3 regions of the Azospirillum argentinense genome follow, and region 2 is predicted to be linked to each of the others. Evidence: predicted binding sites of a transcription regulator. Region 2 holds the regulator's gene; each other region holds the start of a gene.
The links. The regulator PhoB, encoded in region 2, activates phosphate uptake and scavenging genes when phosphate is short. The targets are predictions, from matches to a motif close to TNTCATAAAACTGTCA.

Region 1: a site for PhoB is predicted at 2,319-2,334, ahead of ABAZ39_RS19135 (RNA degradosome polyphosphate kinase). Genes of this name have one in related genera too.
Region 3: a site for PhoB is predicted at 2,683-2,698, ahead of ABAZ39_RS22425 (DUF47 domain-containing protein). Genes of this name have one in related genera too.

The regions. Positions count from the first base shown of each region.
Region 1 is NZ_CP007794.1:1,091,649-1,097,470, forward strand. Features, by position in the region: gene ABAZ39_RS19130 (Ppx/GppA family phosphatase) at 1-51, opposite strand, end outside; gene ABAZ39_RS19135 (RNA degradosome polyphosphate kinase) at 71-2,218, opposite strand; gene ABAZ39_RS19140 (SixA phosphatase family protein) at 2,435-2,953, shown strand; gene ABAZ39_RS19145 (CYTH and CHAD domain-containing protein) at 3,025-4,623, shown strand; gene ABAZ39_RS19150 (LysR substrate-binding domain-containing protein) at 4,699-5,604, opposite strand; gene ABAZ39_RS19155 (DMT family transporter) at 5,686-5,822, shown strand, end outside.
Region 2 is NZ_CP007793.1:33,149-38,970, reverse strand. Features, by position in the region: gene ABAZ39_RS00170 (hypothetical protein) at 1-562, shown strand, start outside; gene ABAZ39_RS00165 (HesA/MoeB/ThiF family protein) at 637-1,425, shown strand; gene ABAZ39_RS00160 (DsrE family protein) at 1,452-1,889, shown strand; gene ABAZ39_RS00155 (hypothetical protein) at 1,895-2,167, shown strand; gene phoB (phosphate regulon transcriptional regulator PhoB) at 2,320-3,024, opposite strand; gene phoU (phosphate signaling complex protein PhoU) at 3,056-3,871, opposite strand; gene pstB (phosphate ABC transporter ATP-binding protein PstB) at 3,917-4,702, opposite strand; gene pstA (phosphate ABC transporter permease PstA) at 4,740-5,822, opposite strand, start outside.
Region 3 is NZ_CP007794.1:1,850,142-1,855,963, reverse strand. Features, by position in the region: gene ABAZ39_RS22440 (ATP-binding protein) at 1-353, opposite strand, end outside; tRNA gene ABAZ39_RS22435 (tRNA-Gly) at 705-779, shown strand; gene ABAZ39_RS22430 (inorganic phosphate transporter) at 915-1,922, opposite strand; gene ABAZ39_RS22425 (DUF47 domain-containing protein) at 1,927-2,580, opposite strand; gene ABAZ39_RS22420 (NUDIX hydrolase) at 2,834-3,874, shown strand; gene rraA (ribonuclease E activity regulator RraA) at 3,933-4,430, shown strand; gene ABAZ39_RS22410 (hypothetical protein) at 4,509-4,799, opposite strand; gene ABAZ39_RS22405 (DUF2023 family protein) at 4,923-5,297, opposite strand; gene fldA (flavodoxin FldA) at 5,333-5,815, opposite strand.

The DNA of each region.
Region 1 (5,822 bases), on a different replicon from region 2:
GGCCTTCTCGACGGCCTTGGTGGCAACCGTGTGTTCCTGCGCCGGCGTCATAAGCAACCGATGTCCTCAATCAGATGACCGTACGCAGCTTCAACCGCGGCGGCGTCTTTTTGCTGCTGAGCGCGCTGCCGCGGCCCGACAGGCTGGGGTTCGTCATGAAATAGTTATGGGCGCTGAACGCGTCCGGACCAGCCTCCACCCGATGATAAACGCCATCCGGGCCCAGTTTCCAGGTGTTCGCCTCGTCCTTCAGGTTGGCGACCATGATCTGGTCCAAAACCTGCTCGTGCACCGTCGGGTTCTCGATGGGCACCAGCGTCTCGATGCGGCGGTCCAGGTTGCGCGTCATCCAGTCGGCGGAGGAGATGAAGACCTTGGCCTGCGGGCTGGGCAGCGCTTGGCCGTTGGCGAAGCAGATCACGCGCCCGTGCTCCAGGAAGCGCCCGACGATGCTGCGCACCCGGATGTTCTCCGACAGGCCCTTGACGCCGGGGCGCAGGCAGCAGATGCCGCGGATCACCATGTCGATCTGCACGCCCTTCTGCGACGCCTTGTAGAGCCGGTCGATGATCTCCGAATCGACCAGGGAGTTCAGCTTCACCCAGATGTGGGCGGGCTTGCCGGCGGCGGCGTTGGCGACCTCCGCGTCGATCAGCTGGCCCAGCTTCTGGCGCAGCGTGATCGGGGCGATGGCGATCTTCTCCAACAGCTTCGGCGTGGCGTAGCCGGTCATGTAGTTGAACATCACCGCCGCGTCGTGGCAGAGCGCCGGGTCGCAGGTGAAGAAGGACAGGTCGGTGTAGACCTTCGCCGTGATCGGGTGGTAGTTGCCCGTCCCGAAATGGACGTAGCTGCGCAGCGCCTTGTTCTCGCGCCGCACCACCAGCGACACCTTGGCGTGCGTCTTCAGATCGACGAAGCCGTAGACGACCTGGGCGCCGGCGCGCTCCAGGTCGCGCGCCCAGCGGATGTTGGCCTCCTCGTCGAAGCGGGCCTTCAGCTCGACCAAGGCGGTCACCGACTTGCCGGCCTCCGCCGCCTCGATCAGCGCGGCGACGATCGGGCTGTCCTTGCTGGTGCGGTAGAGCGTCTGCTTGATGGCGACCACCTGCGGGTCGCGCGCCGCCTGCCGGATGAACTGCACCACCACGTCGAAGCTCTCGTACGGGTGGTGGACGACGATGTCCTTGTCGCGGATGGCCGCGAAGCAGTCGCCGCCGAAGTCGCGGATGCGCTCCGGGAAGCGGGCGTTGAAGGGGCGGAAGACCAGATCGGGCCGCTCGTCGACGATCAGCTGGCGGGTGTCCGACAAGCCGATCAGCCCGTCCAGGACGAACACGTCGTCGTTCGACACGCGCAGCTCGTGGCGCAGGAACTCGCGCAGGTCGGCGGCCATGCCGGCGTCGGTGGCCAGCCGGATGACGCTGCCGCGGCGGCGGCGCTTCAGCGCGCTCTCGAAGGTGCGGACCAGATCCTCCGCCTCCTCCTCGATCTCCATCTCGCTGTCGCGCAGGACGCGGAAGACGCCGTGCGCCTTGACCTGGAACGGCGGGAAGAGGCGGTCGATGAACAGCATCACCAGCTTTTCCAGCTGGATGAAGCGGATTTCCGATCCCGGCAGGCGGATGAAGCGGTCGAGCTGCGCCGGCAGCGGGACCAGCGCGTCGAGATGCCGCCCCTTCACCGGCTCATGCAGTTGCAGCGCCAGCGAGAAGCCCAGGTTGGGCAGGAAGGGGAACGGGTGCGCCGGGTCCACGGCGATGGGGGTCAGTATCGGGAAGATGTCGTCGAGGAACTTGGCCTCCAGCCAGTCCTTCTCCCCCTCGGTCAGGTCCTCGGCGTCGACCACCATGATGCCGGCCTCACGCAGATCCTGCTTCAGGCTGCGCCACATGGTCTGCTGCGCGTTCATCAGCTCGACGATGCGCTGGTTCACCGCGGTGAGCTGCTGGGCCGGGGTCAGGTTCTCGGCGCTGGGGGTCTTCACCCCCGCGGCCACCTGCCCCTTCAGGCCGGCGACGCGGACCATGTAGAATTCGTCGAGGTTGCTGGAGGAGATCGACAGGAACCTCAGCCGCTCGAGCAGCGGGTGGTTCGGGTTGGACGCCTCATCCAGGACGCGCTGGTTGAAGGCCAGCCACGACAGTTCGCGGTTGATGAAGCGCTCCGGCGCGTCCGCTTCGATGCAGGTCGCTTCCAAGTCCTGAAGTTCGGTCACAGCAGCCTCGGGCTTTTGCGTGATGGGTGGTGCCGCTACAGTCCGGTCGGGCCGGACCGCCCGCCGCGGTCGGCGGGCCAAGCAACCTACCCCAACTACGTTACGGTTTTGAGTCAGACAGCATAATACTGCCGTCACGATAATACCGCTGCGAAAACAGTCGCACCCCCGGCGCATCCCGCCGGACCGCGATCCGGACAGGAAGGGACCGCCTCGATGAAGACCCTGTATCTCATGCGCCACGGCAAGTCCGCGTGGGACGATCCCTCCCTGGACGACCACGACCGCCCGCTGGCGCCGCGGGGCAGGAAGGCGGCCCGGCTGGTCGGGCACGAGCTGAAGGACCGGGGCGCGCGCATTGGGCTGGTGCTGTGCTCGACCGCCCGGCGCGCGGCGGACACCGCCGACCGTCTGCTGGAGGTGATGGACGCGCCGGACATCCCGGTGGAGCGCGAGCGCGGCCTCTACCTGTGCGGCGCCGGGGTGCTTCTGGAACGGCTGCGCGACGCGCCCGACTCCGCGTCGTCGCTGATGCTGGTCGCCCACAACCCGGACCTCCACGACCTCGCCCGCGAGCTGACCGGCAGCGGCGACGAGCGGCACCGCGCGGCGCTGGCGGAGAAGTTTCCGACCGGTGCCTGCGCCGTCATTCTGTTCGAAGCGGCCCGCTGGGCCGACCTGGACAGCGGGGCGGGACGGCTGGCCGATTTCATCCTGCCGCGGAAACTCTCTTAACGCCCTTTTGCCAAATGGGGTATTTCAACCCTTAACAGAGCAGGCCCGGAACCGAGCAGGAGTCGCCCCCCGTGTCTTCCGCGCCCCAGAATGCCGCACCCACCGCGGTCTCCGCCGTGCGCGAGGTGGAGATGAAGCTCCATCTCGATCCGCGCGATCTGTCCCGCGTTGCCGACCTGCCCGCGCTGAAGGAGAAGGCGGAGGGCGCGCCGGCCGTCCGCGACCTGCGCACCGTCTATTATGACACGCCGGACCGGCGGCTGTTCCTGGGGGGCGTGGCCCTGCGGGTGCGGCAGGACGGCGACCGCTTCGTCCAGACGCTGAAGACCATCAACGCCGCCACCCCCGGCGATTCGGCCGCGGTGGCCATCCGCAAGAAATGGGACTGGACCATCCCCACGGCCGCCCCCGACATGACGCCCCTCGACGCCGAGGGCGTGGCCGCCCTGGTGCCGGAGAACGCGCGGGCGGCGCTGGTTCCGCAGTTCACGACGGAGTTCCGGCGCACCACCCTGCTCGTCCGCCCGGACGCCCTGACCTCCATCGAGGTGGCGGTGGACGACGGCCAGATCACCGCCGGCAACGCCTGCGCCCGGATCAGCGAGGTCGAGCTTGAGCTGAAGTCGGGCCGCATCGGCCGCCTGTTCGACATCGCGCTGACGCTCCAGCGCCGGGTGCCGGTGCGCATCGGGACGGAGAGCAAGGCGGAGATCGGCGACCGTCTCGTCACCGGGCGCCTGCCCGCTCCCGTCCTGCCGGAGCCGCTGGGCCTCACCCCGGTCACCACGGTGGCCGAGGCCTACCGCCACATCCTGCGGCACGGTCTGCGCCTGCTGCTCGCCAACGAAGCCTGCGCCCTGGCCGGTGGCGACGTCGAGGGGCTGCATCAGATGCGCGTCGCGCTGCGCCGCCTGCGCACCGCGATCCGCCTGTTTCGCCCCCTCGCCGGGGCGCCGGACGCCTGCCGAGCCGGGAACGACATCCGCTGGTTCTCCCGTCAACTTGGCCCGGCGCGCGATTGGGACGTGCTGCTGTCCCATGGGATCATGCCCTTCGCCGCGACGGAGAAAGCCCCCGCTGACGGAATCGCCGCGCTGACCGCTGCGGTTCGGGAAGCCCGTCGTGCACCCGCGCTGGCGGCGGTGGAAGCGATCCAGTCGCCGCGCTGCACTGGGCTGATCCTGGCCCTCGGCGCCTGGCTGGAGGACGGGGCGTGGCAGTCCGGCGCCGCGCCGGAGGTCCGCGCCCAGCTCGACCGCCCGATGGCCGAGCTGTCCGGCCCCTGGCTGGCCGCCCAGCACGCCAAGGCCCTGAGGGCCGGAGCATTGAAGGCGGGGCGCGACCTGGACGGTGCCGACGCCGCGGCGCGCGACCGGCTGCGCCGCCGCCTGCGCAAACTGCGCCACACGGCGGAGTTTTTCCGTGGCCTCTACGCCGAAACCGCAACGGTGCCCTTCATCGCCGCGCTGGACGCCCTGTTGGGCGCGTTGGACGCCGAGCACGACGCCGCGGTGGCCGGCGATCGTCTGCGCGGCCTGTCGGCGGACCGGCCGGAGCAGCGGCCCGCTGCCGAAGGGACCACCCGCTGGCTCGCCAAGCAGGCCGACAAGCGCCGCAAGGCACTGCCGGGGTTGTGGAAGGCGTTCCGCGACAAGCCGGTGTTCTGGTGACGGTCTTGCCCCCACCCTAGCCCTCCCCCGCTTCGCACACGTGCGTGGGCAGCCCCGACGTTGGATAGCTACCGACTACACGGCCATCGACACGCCCGCGACCGCGTTGCGCAGCCACAGGTGCGCGGGATCGCCGCCGCGCCGTTCATGCCAAACCTGAACGAAGGGAAATGGCGGTATCGGAAACGGCGGCTCGAAGACGACGACGGCCGGGTCATGCTCGCAGAGCGCAAGGGCTTTCCGGGCCACGGTCAGAACGAGGTCTGTCCCTTGGATCAGCCGTGGCGCATTTCCCCAATGCGGCAGCGTGACAGCGATGCGGCGCGTGTGGCCGACGGCGCGCAAGGCCGCGTCGATCTCGGTGTTTGCTTCGTCCTTCAGCGCGACGAGCATGTGTGGCCGGGCAAGGTAGGCTCCAATATCCAGACGGTCATGGCTCGCCATCCTCTCCCGATCCGCAAGGCACGCAAAGTGCTCGACGAAAAGCTGCTCCGCTCCGATCCGCTCGGGAAGATCGGGAAACACGCCGACCGCCAGATCGCAGTCCCCATCCAACACCTGCCGAAGCATCGTTTCTCGGCTCGATTGGGTTATCACCACGTCGATTCCCGGCGCTTCGAGGCGCAACATCTTCAGCAAACCGGGGAGGACGACAGCGGAGCCGTAATCCGACATCGCAAGGCGAAACGTCCGTTTTTCCTTGGCTGGGTCGAAGCCTCCCGGCCCTAGAACCTCCCGCACCTGCCGCAGGGCTTCGGTCAACACCGGAGCCATTTCAAGCGCCCTTGCGCTCAGCACGAGCTGCCCGTCGCGGCGTATCAACAGGGGGTCATCGAACAGATGCCGCAGACGCCCGAGCGCGTGGCTGACCGCCGGCTGGCTCATGTTCAGCCGGGATGCCGTGCGCGACACATGCCGCTCGGCCAGCAGTGCATCGAGGACCACCAGCAGGTTGAGGTCGATGCCACGAAGAGTATTCATGTCGTGCATGAGCAAGATACTACATAAGAATTTCCATCCATGAAGTCAATGCGTCATCTGGTGATGCATGGAGGCTCAACCATGCAAACCAATGCGCTGTTTCTCATCCTGGCCGCGGTCATCACTGGTGCGGTTGTACCGTTTCAGGCCGGAGCCAACGCCGTCCTGGGACGGACGCTCGGTCATCCCCTATGGGGGACGGTCGTATCCCTGTGCGT
Region 2 (5,822 bases):
CACTTACACCGCGGTCATCTCCCAGGCCGTCCGCGGGGTGAACGAGCGCGAATACACGCTGGACATCACCGAACGCCAGAACATCATGATGGTGGGGACCGGTGCCCAGATGAAGGGCATCGCCCGCGCCGTCGTCGGCAACGACAGCGGCGTCCAGAAGCACACGCTGACCGTCGCCCAGGGCGGCGAGTTCGTCGGCAACATGTCCCTGCCCTACACGCGCTGGGCCCTCATGAGCAAGGAGGGCAAGGTCGTGGCCTCCGGCGACACGATGGACCCGACGAAGGCGGGCGAGGACATGCTGAAGAAGCCCAGCTTCAAGATCGACCCCGGCCAGTATGAGTTGGTGATCGTCCCGCCGAAGAACGTGGTCGGCGAAATCCCCTATCAGCTGAACTTCATCCAGAAAGTCGCCAAGACACCCGAATCGACCGAGGAACGCCCGTTCGACAAGATCATGCGGGAGCGCGAGGCGCGGCTGAAGCAGTGGGCGGCGGAGGATGCGAACAAGTCGTCCAGCACGTCGAAGACCACCCCCTACAAGATGAGCCTGCTCGCCTGACGCTGCCGCCCGCGTCAGGCTCCCGAGCGAGGGGGCTTGCGCGGCATGGGGCGTTCCGCGCTATTCTGCGGATCATGGATTTCACCGATACCCAGCTTCACCGCTATTCCCGCCACATCATCCTGCCGGAAGTCGGCGGGATCGGGCAGGAGGCGCTGTTGCGCGCCCGCGTCCTGGTCGTCGGGGCCGGCGGGCTGGGCGCACCGCTGCTGCTCTACCTCGCCGCGGCGGGTGTGGGCACCATCGGCGTCATCGACGACGACACGGTGGACCTGTCCAACCTGCAACGGCAGGTCATCCACGACGAGTCGTCGCTCGGCGTTCCGAAGGTGGAGAGCGCCGCCGCCCGCATCCGCGCGCTGAACCCCGACGTGGCGGTGGAGGTGCACAAGGCACGGCTGACGAAGGACAACGCGCTGGACCTGATCGGGCGCTACGACATCGTGGCCGACGGGTCGGACAATTTCGCCACGCGCTTCCTGCTGAACGATGCCTGCTACTTCGCGAAAAAGACGCTGGTGTCGGCGGCAATCCTGCGCTTCGACGGGCAGGTCTCCACCTTCAAGGCGCATCTCGGCGACCCGCACCCCTGCTACCGCTGCCTGTTCCCGGAACCGCCGCCGCGCGGTCTGGTGCCGTCCTGCTCCGAAGGCGGCGTTCTGGGAGCGCTGGCCGGCTTCGTCGGTTCGCTCCAGACGACCGAGGTGCTGAAGGAGATCATGGGCATCGGCGAGGGCTTGTCGGGCAGCCTGATGATGCTGGACACGCTGCACGCCTCCTTCCAGCGCATCACCGTGCGCCGCGACCCGGACTGCCCGCTGTGCGGCACCCACCCGACCATCCACGACCTGTCCGCCCACTGAGCGGCGATTGGGAGAGCCCTTTAGTCATGGAAGGCCCCGAGTCCCTGTCTATCGTCCTGTTCGCGGGCGGCTTCGACCGGGTGCACTACGCCCTGGTGATGGCCAGCGCGGCGGCGGCGACCAACCGCAAGGTCACACTGTTCTTCACCGGCCGCGCCCTGAACACGCTGCTGGCCGGAGACACCGACGGCGTGCCGGGCTGGCACCGGCTGGACCCGGCCGACGACGGCAGCCGCCCGGCGGAGCGCGACGCCGCCTTCACCGCCAACGGGCTGGCCGGCTTCGAGGAGTTGCTGGAAGCCTGCGTGATGCTCAAGGTCACGGTCATGGCCTGCGAGATGGGGCTGCGCGCGCTCGGCCTGCCGGCCGGCGTGCCGCTGCGCCCCGACGTGCCGGTGACGACCGGCGGGGTCGTCACCTTCCTGAACGACGCGCCGAAGACCGGCGCGATCCTGTTCGTGTGAACGCGATGACGGACGACCACAGCCCGGTGGACCACAGCCTGGTGATCGAACACGCGAACCGCTTCGAGGCGATCGCCGCGGAGGGCTTCGAGGGCCGGCCCTACCGGGACGCGCTGGTCCATCTGGCGCAGCATGTGACCGCGCATCCCGACCTCGCCCCGCGGGTGGCGCACGCCCTGCGCATGATGATCGGCTTCATCGAGGACAGCGACCCGGCGAAGCGCTTCGGCCCGAAGGTGGCGATCCTGCGGGAGGCGGTGGGGCTGCTGGAGGGGTAGCTTTCGCATTGCACACGGAACCCCCACCCTTCCCACGCTGACGCGTGGGCCCCTTCCCTCCCCCGCTTCGCAGGAGAGGGAAACAACCCCCTCCCCTGCGAAGCGGGGGAGGGTTAAGGGAGAGGGCAAGGCCGGCGCTTGGCGCATTTCGGTCAGATGGACTTGCTGTCCAGCGCGTAGCCCGCCGAGCGGACGGTGCGGATCAGGTCCATCTCCGTCTCCTCGTTCATCGCCTTGCGCAGGCGGCGGATGTGAACGTCCACGGTGCGCGGCTCGACATAGACGTCGTGGCCCCACACCACGTCGAGAAGCTGCTCGCGCGAGAAGACGCGGCCGGGATGCTGCATGAAGTGGCGCAGCAGGCGGAACTCGGTCGGCCCCAGATGCACGTCGCGCCCGTTCCGGCGCACCCGGTGGGCGGCCAGATCCATGGTCACGTCGGCGAATTGCAGCGTCTCGTCGGTCATGCCGGGGGCCGAGCGGCGCAGCACGGCGCGCATGCGGGCGACCAGCTCGGTCGGGGAGAAGGGCTTGGTGATGTAGTCGTCGGCGCCGGAATTCAGGCCGCGCACGCGGTCCGCCTCCTCGCCGCGGGCGGTCAGCATGATGATCGGGATGTCGCGCATCTTGCTGTTCCGGCGCATCTGGCGGCAGACCTCCAGCCCCGACATCAGCGGCAGCATCCAGTCGAGCAGGACGATGTTCGGCGTCTGCTCGCCGGCCAGCAGAAGGGCTTCCTCGCCGTCGGTGGCGGCGTTCACGCGGAAGCCTTCCTTCTCCAGATTGTACTTCAGCAGCGTCACGATGTCGGCTTCGTCCTCGACGATGAGAACGAGCGGCTTCAGCGCCGAATTCATGCTTGTCCCGCTCCCACTGCGCGTCTCGCCGTCACGCGGCATGTCCCGCTCCATCGTTATCCGGGCCGTCGTCCCGCGGCAATCCCCGTTCCACTGGCCCCCGTTCCACCGACTCCGTAGCCGCATCCATGACCGAACCGCCCGGCTCGACCACGGCGAAGCTGCTGCCGTCGTTCTTTGGACGCGCGGCGCGCAGCGTCGTCCCGACCACCAGATAATGGATGGTCTCGGCGATGTTGGTGGCGTGGTCGCCGATCCGCTCCAGGTTCTTCGCCATGAACAGCAGGTGCGTGCAGGGCGTGATGTTGCGCGGGTCCTCCATCATGTAGGTCAGGACTTCGCGGAACAGGCTGGTGTAGAGGTCGTCCAGCTCCTCGTCGCGTTCCCAGGCGGCGATGGCGCGCTGGACGTCGCGCTCGATGTAGGCGTCCAGCACGTCCTTCATGATCGACTCGACCAGCCGCCCCATGCGCGGGATGGCCACCGCCGGGCGCACCACCGGCACCTGGGCCAGCGCCAGCGAGCGCTTGGCGATGTTGGAGGCGTAGTCGCCGATCCGCTCCAGGTCCGACGCGATCTTCAGCGCCGACACGATCTCGCGCAGGTCCTGGGCCAGCGGCTGGCGCAGGGCGAGCAGGCGCACGGCCTCGGCGTCGATGTCGCGCTCGTAGGCGTCGATGCGCCGGTCGGCCTGCATGACCTGGGCGGCCAGCGCGACGTCGCGGCGGGCCACCGCCTTCACGGCGGCGTCCACCTGCGCTTCGGCGACGCCGCCCATCTGGGTGATCAGATTGGACAGGCGCTCAAGTTCGTGCGCGAAGGAACGCACGATGTGTTCGTTGCTCATGCTTCACGTCCTTCGCTGATGGAAAGGATGCGGCGATGCCGGGGATCAGCCGTAGCGGCCGGTGATGTAGCCCTGGGTGCGCTCGTCCCGCGGGTTGGTGAAGATTTCCTCGGTGTCGTCGCACTCCACCATGTCGCCCAGATGGAAGAAGGCGGTCTTCTGGGAGACGCGGGCCGCCTGCTGCATGTTGTGGGTGACGATGACGATCGTGTAGTTCTCGCGCAGCTCGTCGATCAGCTCCTCGATGTGGGCGGTCGCGATGGGGTCGAGCGCCGAGCAGGGCTCGTCCATCAGGATCACCTCGGGGCTGACGGCGATGGCGCGGGCGATGCAGAGGCGCTGCTGCTGGCCACCGGACAGGCCGGTGCCCGGCTCGCGCAGGCGGTCCTTCACCTCGTTCCACAGGCCGGCGCGCTTCAGCGAGGTCTGGACGATCTCGTCCATCTCGTCGCGGTGGCTGGCGATGCCGTGGATGCGCGGGCCGTAGGCGATGTTGTCGTAGATCGACTTCGGGAAGGGGTTCGGCTTCTGGAAGACCATGCCGACGCGGGCGCGGAGCTGCACGGCGTCGATGGATTTGCCGTAGACATCCTCGCCGTCGAGCGCGATCAGCCCCTCGACGCGGCAGTTCTCGATGGTGTCGTTCATGCGGTTCAGGCAGCGCAGGAACGTCGACTTGCCGCAGCCGGACGGGCCGATCAGCGCCATCACGCGGTTTTCCTGGATCTCCAGGTTGATGCCCTTGAGCGCCTGTTTGGCCCCGTAGAACACCTTGACGTCGCGGGCGACCATCTTGGTGCCGTGGATGCCGGCGGCGGGACGCGAAGCCATGGCCGTGGCCGGGATGTGGGTCTGGACGCTCATGGGGTTACCAACGCCTCTCGAATTTCTTGCGCAGGAAGACGGCCAGGCCGTTCATCAGGATGAGGAAGGCGAGCAGGATCAGGATCGCCGCGGAGGTGCGCTCCGTGAAGGCGCGCTCGGGGCTGTCCGCCCACATGTAGATCTGCACCGGGATGGCCGTGGCGCTGTCGGTCAGGCCGCCCGGGATGTCCACGATGAAGGCCACCATGCCGATCATCAGCAGCGGCGCCGTCTCGCCCAACGCGCGGGCCATGCCGATGATGGTGCCGGTCAGGATGCCCGGCAGGGCCAGCGGCAGGACATGGTGCGTCACCGTCTGCAGCGGCGAGGCGCCGACGCCCAGCGCCGCCTCGCGGATCGACGGCGGCACCGCCTTCAGCGCGACGCGCGAGGCGATGATGATGACCGGCAGGGTCATCAGCGCCATCACCAGACCGCCGACCAGCGGGGCGGAGCGCGGCAGCCCGAAGAAGCCGAGGAACACCGCCAGACCCAGCAGGCCGAAGATGATCGACGGCACCGCGGCGAGGTTGTTGATGTTCACCTCGATCAGGTCGGTCCAGCGGTTCTTCGGCGCGAACTCCTCCAGATAGACCGCGGCGGCGATGCCGATGGGCACCGACAGCAGCATGGTCACCACCAGCGTCAGGGCGGAGCCGACGACGGCCCCCAGGATGCCCGCCTGTTCCGGCTCGCGGCTGTCGCCGGCGGTGAACAGGGTGGTGTTGAAGGTGCTGCGGATGGAGCCGTTGGCGACCAGCGCGTCGATGGCGGCGATCTTGACGTCGTTCAGCCGGCGCTCGCTCTCCGGCACGTCGCGCCGGATGAAGCCCTTCATGAACTGGTCGATCTCGTCGTCGGCGCGGACCCAGACCGTCTGCGTGGTGCCGACGAGGGAGGGGTTGGCGTTGACCATCGCCTCCAGCTCGTACGGCGCGCCGGAGGACAGCAGGTCGTTCAGCGAGCGGCGGGTGGCGCGGTCGGTGGCCGCCGGGACCTGGGCGTAGAGCGCCTGCCGGACGAGGGCGGTGTAGTTCCGCTCCTCGACCTGCTGCTTGTCCAGGGTCACCTCAAGCCGGATCTGCGC
Region 3 (5,822 bases), on a different replicon from region 2:
CGCATCTTGAACTCGTCCGAATCGATGGCCGAGCGGGCGATGTCCTGCGCGGCGAGGCAGGCGCGCAGCGCATGATCCTCCAGCGCGGAGGGGGCGCCGAACACCGCCATGATGCCATCGCCCAGCACCTGGGCCACCGTGCCGCCATAGCGCCCCACCGCGTCGGTGAGGATCTGGAGGATGGTCAGTAGGGTCTGGTCGGCTTCCTCCGGGTCGCGGCCGGAGACCATGCTGGAGGATTCGACGATGTCGGCGAACAGGATGGTGACGACCTTGCGTTCCGCGCTGTTGCGCAAGGCCGCTCCGCCATCCGGCGAATCGGCGGCGGTGGACCCGGCGTTGGGCGCAGGCATAGGCCGGCACGACGCCTCCCGAGGCGCCGCCGTGGGCATCGATTGCGATTCGCCCAGGTCCATGTCCGTTCCGGCCATCGAAGCCCCCCTGCGGAGCGTCATCGGCATGTTAGAGGAAACAATTTCGAATGCGCAGACATTCAAAACAAGGGAAGGGTAATTTCACTCCGGAAACCTCAGCCTAACATATGATGGTATGTTTCCTCGTGCAATCGGCGAGGGGCGGCCCGTCCTGGCCTGCAGTCCAGCCGTGCCCGCCTTGCCTCGACGCACGGAATGGTGTCGCGTGAAAAAATAGGCTTGCCTTGGCCGTCGCCGGGGCGTATACGGGCGCTCCTCCGCTGGAGCGGCGCGGGCGTAGCTCAGGGGTAGAGCACAACCTTGCCAAGGTTGGGGTCGAGGGTTCGAATCCCTTCGCCCGCTCCATTACACAGCGCGGATGGTACGAAAAAGGGCGGCCTCGGGCCGCCCTTTTCGCGTTTTGCGCCGTGTCTCCAGGGCTTGTGCCGCCGGGGCGGAACCGGTGGCGGGCCTTTCGGCCCGCCGGCCCCGCCGGGTCTGTCACCACAGCGCCAGCGACAGCTCGTAGAAGAGCGCGCCGACGACGGCGGTCGCCGGCAGGGTGATGACCCAGGCCATGACGATGCCCTGCGCCAGCCCCCAGCGCACCGCGCTGGTGCGGCGGGCGGCGCCGACGCCGATGATCGCCCCGGTGATGGTGTGGGTCGTGCTGACCGGCACGCCGAGCCACGTCGCGACGAACAGCGTGATGGCGCCGCCGGTCTCCGCGCAGGAGCCCTGGACCGGCTTCAGGTCGGTCAGCTTGGAGCCCATGGTCTTGACGATGCGCCAGCCGCCGAACAGCGTGCCCAGCCCCATCGCGGCCTGACAGGTGATGACCACCCAGAAGGGCACGTGGAAGGTTTCCCCCAACAGGCCCTGGGAATAGAGCAGGACGGCGATGATGCCCATGGTCTTCTGCGCGTCGTTGCCGCCGTGTCCCAGGCTGTAGAGCGCGGCGGAGCCGATCTGGATGTGGCGGAACAGCCGGTCGACCGCGAAGGGCGTGCTGCGCCGGAATATCCAGGACACCGCCACGATCATCACGCTGGCCAGCAGGAAGCCGACCACCGGCGAGACCACGATGGCCGCGGCGGTCTTCGCCAGACCGGACACCACCACGGCGTCCAGCCCGGCCTTCGCCACGCCGGCCCCAACGAGGCCGCCGATCAGCGCGTGGGAGGAACTGGACGGGATGCCCAGCCACCAGGTGAAGACGTTCCAGACGATGGCGCCCATCAGCGCGCCGAAAATGACGTGCGGATCCACCACCCCCGCCCCGACGATGCCGGTGCCGATGGTGGTCGCCACATGCAGCCCGAAGAACAGGAAGGCGATGAAATTGAAGAAGGCGGCCATCGCGACCGCGGTCCGCGGCGACAGCACGCGGGTGGAGACGACCGTTGCGATGGAGTTGGCCGCGTCGTGCAGCCCGTTGAGGAAATCGAAGAGGAGGGCGACGCCGATCAGCCCGATGAGGATGGGCAGGGCGAGGGTAGCGGCTTCCATGGGATCAGACCTGTTCGACGATGATGCCGTCGATGGTGTCGGCCACGTCCTCGCACGCATCGAGCACGCGTTCCAGCAGCTCGATGATCTCGCGTTGAAGGGCGTGGCGGTGGGTGATGGGGGAGTCGAGCCCGCCGCTCTCGTCGCGCAGCCGGTGATTGGCCTCGCGCAGGAGCCGGTCGCCTTCGCTCTCGATCCGCGAGACCTCGGCGGTCATCGCGTGGAGTTGCTCGACGTGTTTGGGGATGTCGCGGAGCAGGGGGATGCCCGCGCTCAGCCGGGCGGTGCAGCGCACGATGGCATCGGCCTGGGCGTGCATTTCCGGTGTGTAGTCGGTGAAGCCCGCCTCCACGAGGTGACGCGCGGTCTCCTCGATGAGGTTGAGCACGTCGTCCATCCGCTTGCCGAGTTCCTGGATGTCCGAACGGTCGAAGGGCACGATGAAGGTGCGGTGGACAGCGAGCTGGATCTCCTTCTCGATGGCGTCGGCCTCGCTCTCGACCCGGCGGATGGTCTGGAACCGCTCCTCCAGGTCCTGGCCGCTGGCCATCATCGCCCGCAGCGCCTCGGCGCCCGTGGCGACGGTCCGGGCATGCTCGGCGAACAGGTCGAAAAACCGTTCTTCGCGCGGCATCAGGGCCCGGAACAAATTCAGCATGCGTGGTTCTCCAACTTACGCCGGCCTGCACTGCTGGGGACCCGCACGGACGCGCGCGAGCCTCAGCGTCGCGGCTGGTGTAACATCCCCGGCGCCCGTGGGAGTCACAAAAGTGTCATGCCGGGCCGGCTTGCGGCGAGATTTCACGGGGGTACCCGGCGGAAAGACCGGTGATTTGCCGCGGCGGGCCGCTTATCCTGCCGCCGACGGATCGGCAACGGGGTGGCGCGTGGCAGGGGAAACACGGATCGGCTTGGAAACACGGATCGGCTCGGAAACACAAATCGGCCTGACGGCGGCCATCGTTTCGGTGGGCGTGTCCCCGGCGAACGGCGCCGAGCCGCGCGTGGTGACCGTGCGCAGCGGCTTCGAGATTCCCGAATCGCACCGCCGCGGCGACGAGCCGCCGCCCCACCGCGACGCCCTGCCGGGCGCCCCCTTCGATCCCGAACGCTTCCGCACGCTTCAGGACGGCCTGCGCGCGGTGGCGGAGGACGCGGCCGGGCTGACCCTGCGCTATGTCGAACAGCTTTACAGCTTCGGCGACCGCTACCGCGACCCGCACGAGTTGTTCGGCGGCCCGCGGTCGCTGGTGGTCGGCTATCTGGCGCTGCTGCGCGAGGCGCCGCTGCGCATCGACGGTGCGGAGTGGCGCGGCCTGTACGAGTTCTTCCCCTGGGAGGACTGGCGCGATTCGCCGCCGGCGCTGCTCGATTCGGTGATCCGCCCGGCGCTGGCCCGCTGGGTCGCCGCGGCGCCGGACGAGCCCGCCCGCGCCCGCCGCGGCGAGCGCGCCCGCATGGCCTTCGCCCTGGACGGCGGGGAGTGGGACTCCGAACGGGTGCTGGAGCGCTACGAACTTCTCTACGAGGCCGGGCTGGTGGTGGAGGCGTTCCGCGACCACGACCTGGCCCGCCGGGCGGGGGTGGAGGAGCGCACGGTGCGGCTGGAGATGCCCCGCGCGCTGGGCCGCCCGATGGCCCGCGACGGCCGCCGCGTCCTGGCGACGGCGCTGGAGCGGTTACGCGGCAAGTTGAAGTACCGCCCCATCGTGTTCGAGCTGCTGCCCCCGACCTTCACCCTGCACCAGCTTCAGCAGGTGGTGGAGGCGCTGTCCGGCGAGCGGCTGCACAAGCAGAATTTCCGGCGTCTGATGATCTCCGGCGGGCTGGTGGAGCCGACCGGCCAGTATGAGAGCCAGACCGGCGGGCGCCCCGCCGAACTCTACCGCTTCCGCCGCAGCGCCATCCTGGAGCGCACCAGCACGGGGGCCATCGCCGCCCCGGAGGATTGACCATCGCCGATCTATGGGTATTCTTTCGCCAATACCTAAAGAAGGGGAGCGAAAGCGCATGACCGACTTCGACAGCACCTGCGACCTCTACGACCGGTTCGAGAAGACCGCCCGCGTCGCCGACCCCGTCTTCCGCGATTTCGGCCAGCGTTGCAAATTCAGCGGCGCCGCGGTGACCGTGAAGTGCTTCGAGGACAATTCCCGCGTCAAGGAGGTGCTGGGCACGCCGGGTCGGGGCAAGGTGCTGGTGGTGGACGGCGGTGGCGGCCTGCGCGCCGCCCTGATGGGCGACCTGATCGCCAAGGACGCGGTGAAGAACGGCTGGGAGGGCGTGGTCATTCACGGCTGCGTCCGCGACGCCGCCGTGCTCGCCACGCTGGACCTCGGCATCAAGGCGCTGGCGGCGATCCCGCGCAAGACCGTCCGCAACGGCGAGGGCCAGAAGGATCTGCCGGTGACTCTGGCCGGCATCCGCATCAACCCCGGCGATCTGGTCTTCGCCGACGAGGACGGCGTGCTGGTGCTGACTCCCGAGGAGTTCGGCGTAACCGGCTGAGCTGGGCTTTTGAAAGCCCTCCCCTGCTGTGCGGGGGAGGGTTGGGTGGGGGCACCAGCGACGGCGCCCCGTCACATCTCAGCCCGCGACCTTCTCCCACCCCATCTTCTGGTACCGGTATTCCAGGATCGTCGGCGCCGCGCAGGCGTAGCCGACCCAGACGCCCAGCGTCATCAGGGCGCCGACCGGCCACAGTGGGATGGAGATGAGGATCAGGGCCGCGTGAATTGCGGCGTGCAGCCACTCGGCCTTTTTTGCGAAGTAGACGGGTCCGAGCAGAAAGGCCCAGAGAATCTCGCGGTTGGTCACCGCCTCCCGCTGGCCGTTCGTGGGATTCTCGAACATCATCCCGGACGGAGCCGCCGCCATCCCTGCCTCCCCTTGGTTGTTTTCCATTCTATTTGGGGAAGCAGTCTGGACGACGGCGGCCCGGCCTGTCGAGGCCGAAACGGCCTTTTTCCGGATGGTGGAGACGGTGTCCTGACGGATGGATCAGGACACCGCCCCGTCCCGCCCGGCCCCCTCCCTTCCGGCCCCCTCTCTTCCGGCATGGGCCATAGCCAGGAAGCGCCGGCACTGCTGCTCGCGGTCGTAGCCGAGCAGGGTGCCGAGGATGAAGTCCTCCTCCGGCGTCAGCTGGTTCAGCGGCTTGCACACCACGCTCCGCACCATCGCGACGCAGGCCGGGTTGCCGAAGAAGACGTTGACCTTGGCCTCGGTCACCGTCTGGACGTGGTAGTCGACGAACCGCTCCGCCAGCTTGCGGATCACCGTGTCGGCGTCCCGCGTGCTGAGCGTCATCATGACCATGGGCCGGACACCCTTGCTGTACTCGTACAGATGGTGACCGAGCAGATGGACAGGCATGGCCAACCCATCATGGGTCAACCCATCATGGGGCATCACGCCAGTTGGCTGATCCATGCGGTGATCCGTTTGTCGGTTTGGGAGGACTGGTTGTCCTGGTCGAGCGCCAGCCCGACGAACCGCCCGTCGCGTTCCGCGGTGGAGCCCGAATGCTCGTAGCCGGTGGTGTCGGTGAAGCCGACGACGACCCCGCCCTGCGCCACCACCTGATCGTAGAGCGTGCCCATGGCGTCCACGAAGGACTCCGGGTAGGTCACCTGATCGCCGGTGCCGAACAGGGCGACCTTCTTGCCGTTCAGGTTGGCGGCCTTCAGCGTGCCGAAATTGGCCTCCCAATCGCATTGCAGATCGCCGATGCCATAGGTCGGCGCGCCGAGGATCAGCAGGTCGCAATTCTCGAAATCCGCGGCGGAGGCGCGGGCGATGTCGACGGTCTTCCCCTGAATCTTCTTCGCGATGCGCGAGGCGACCGACTTGGTCGCGCCGCCGTCGGAGCCATAGATGATCGTGACGTTCATGGTCTCT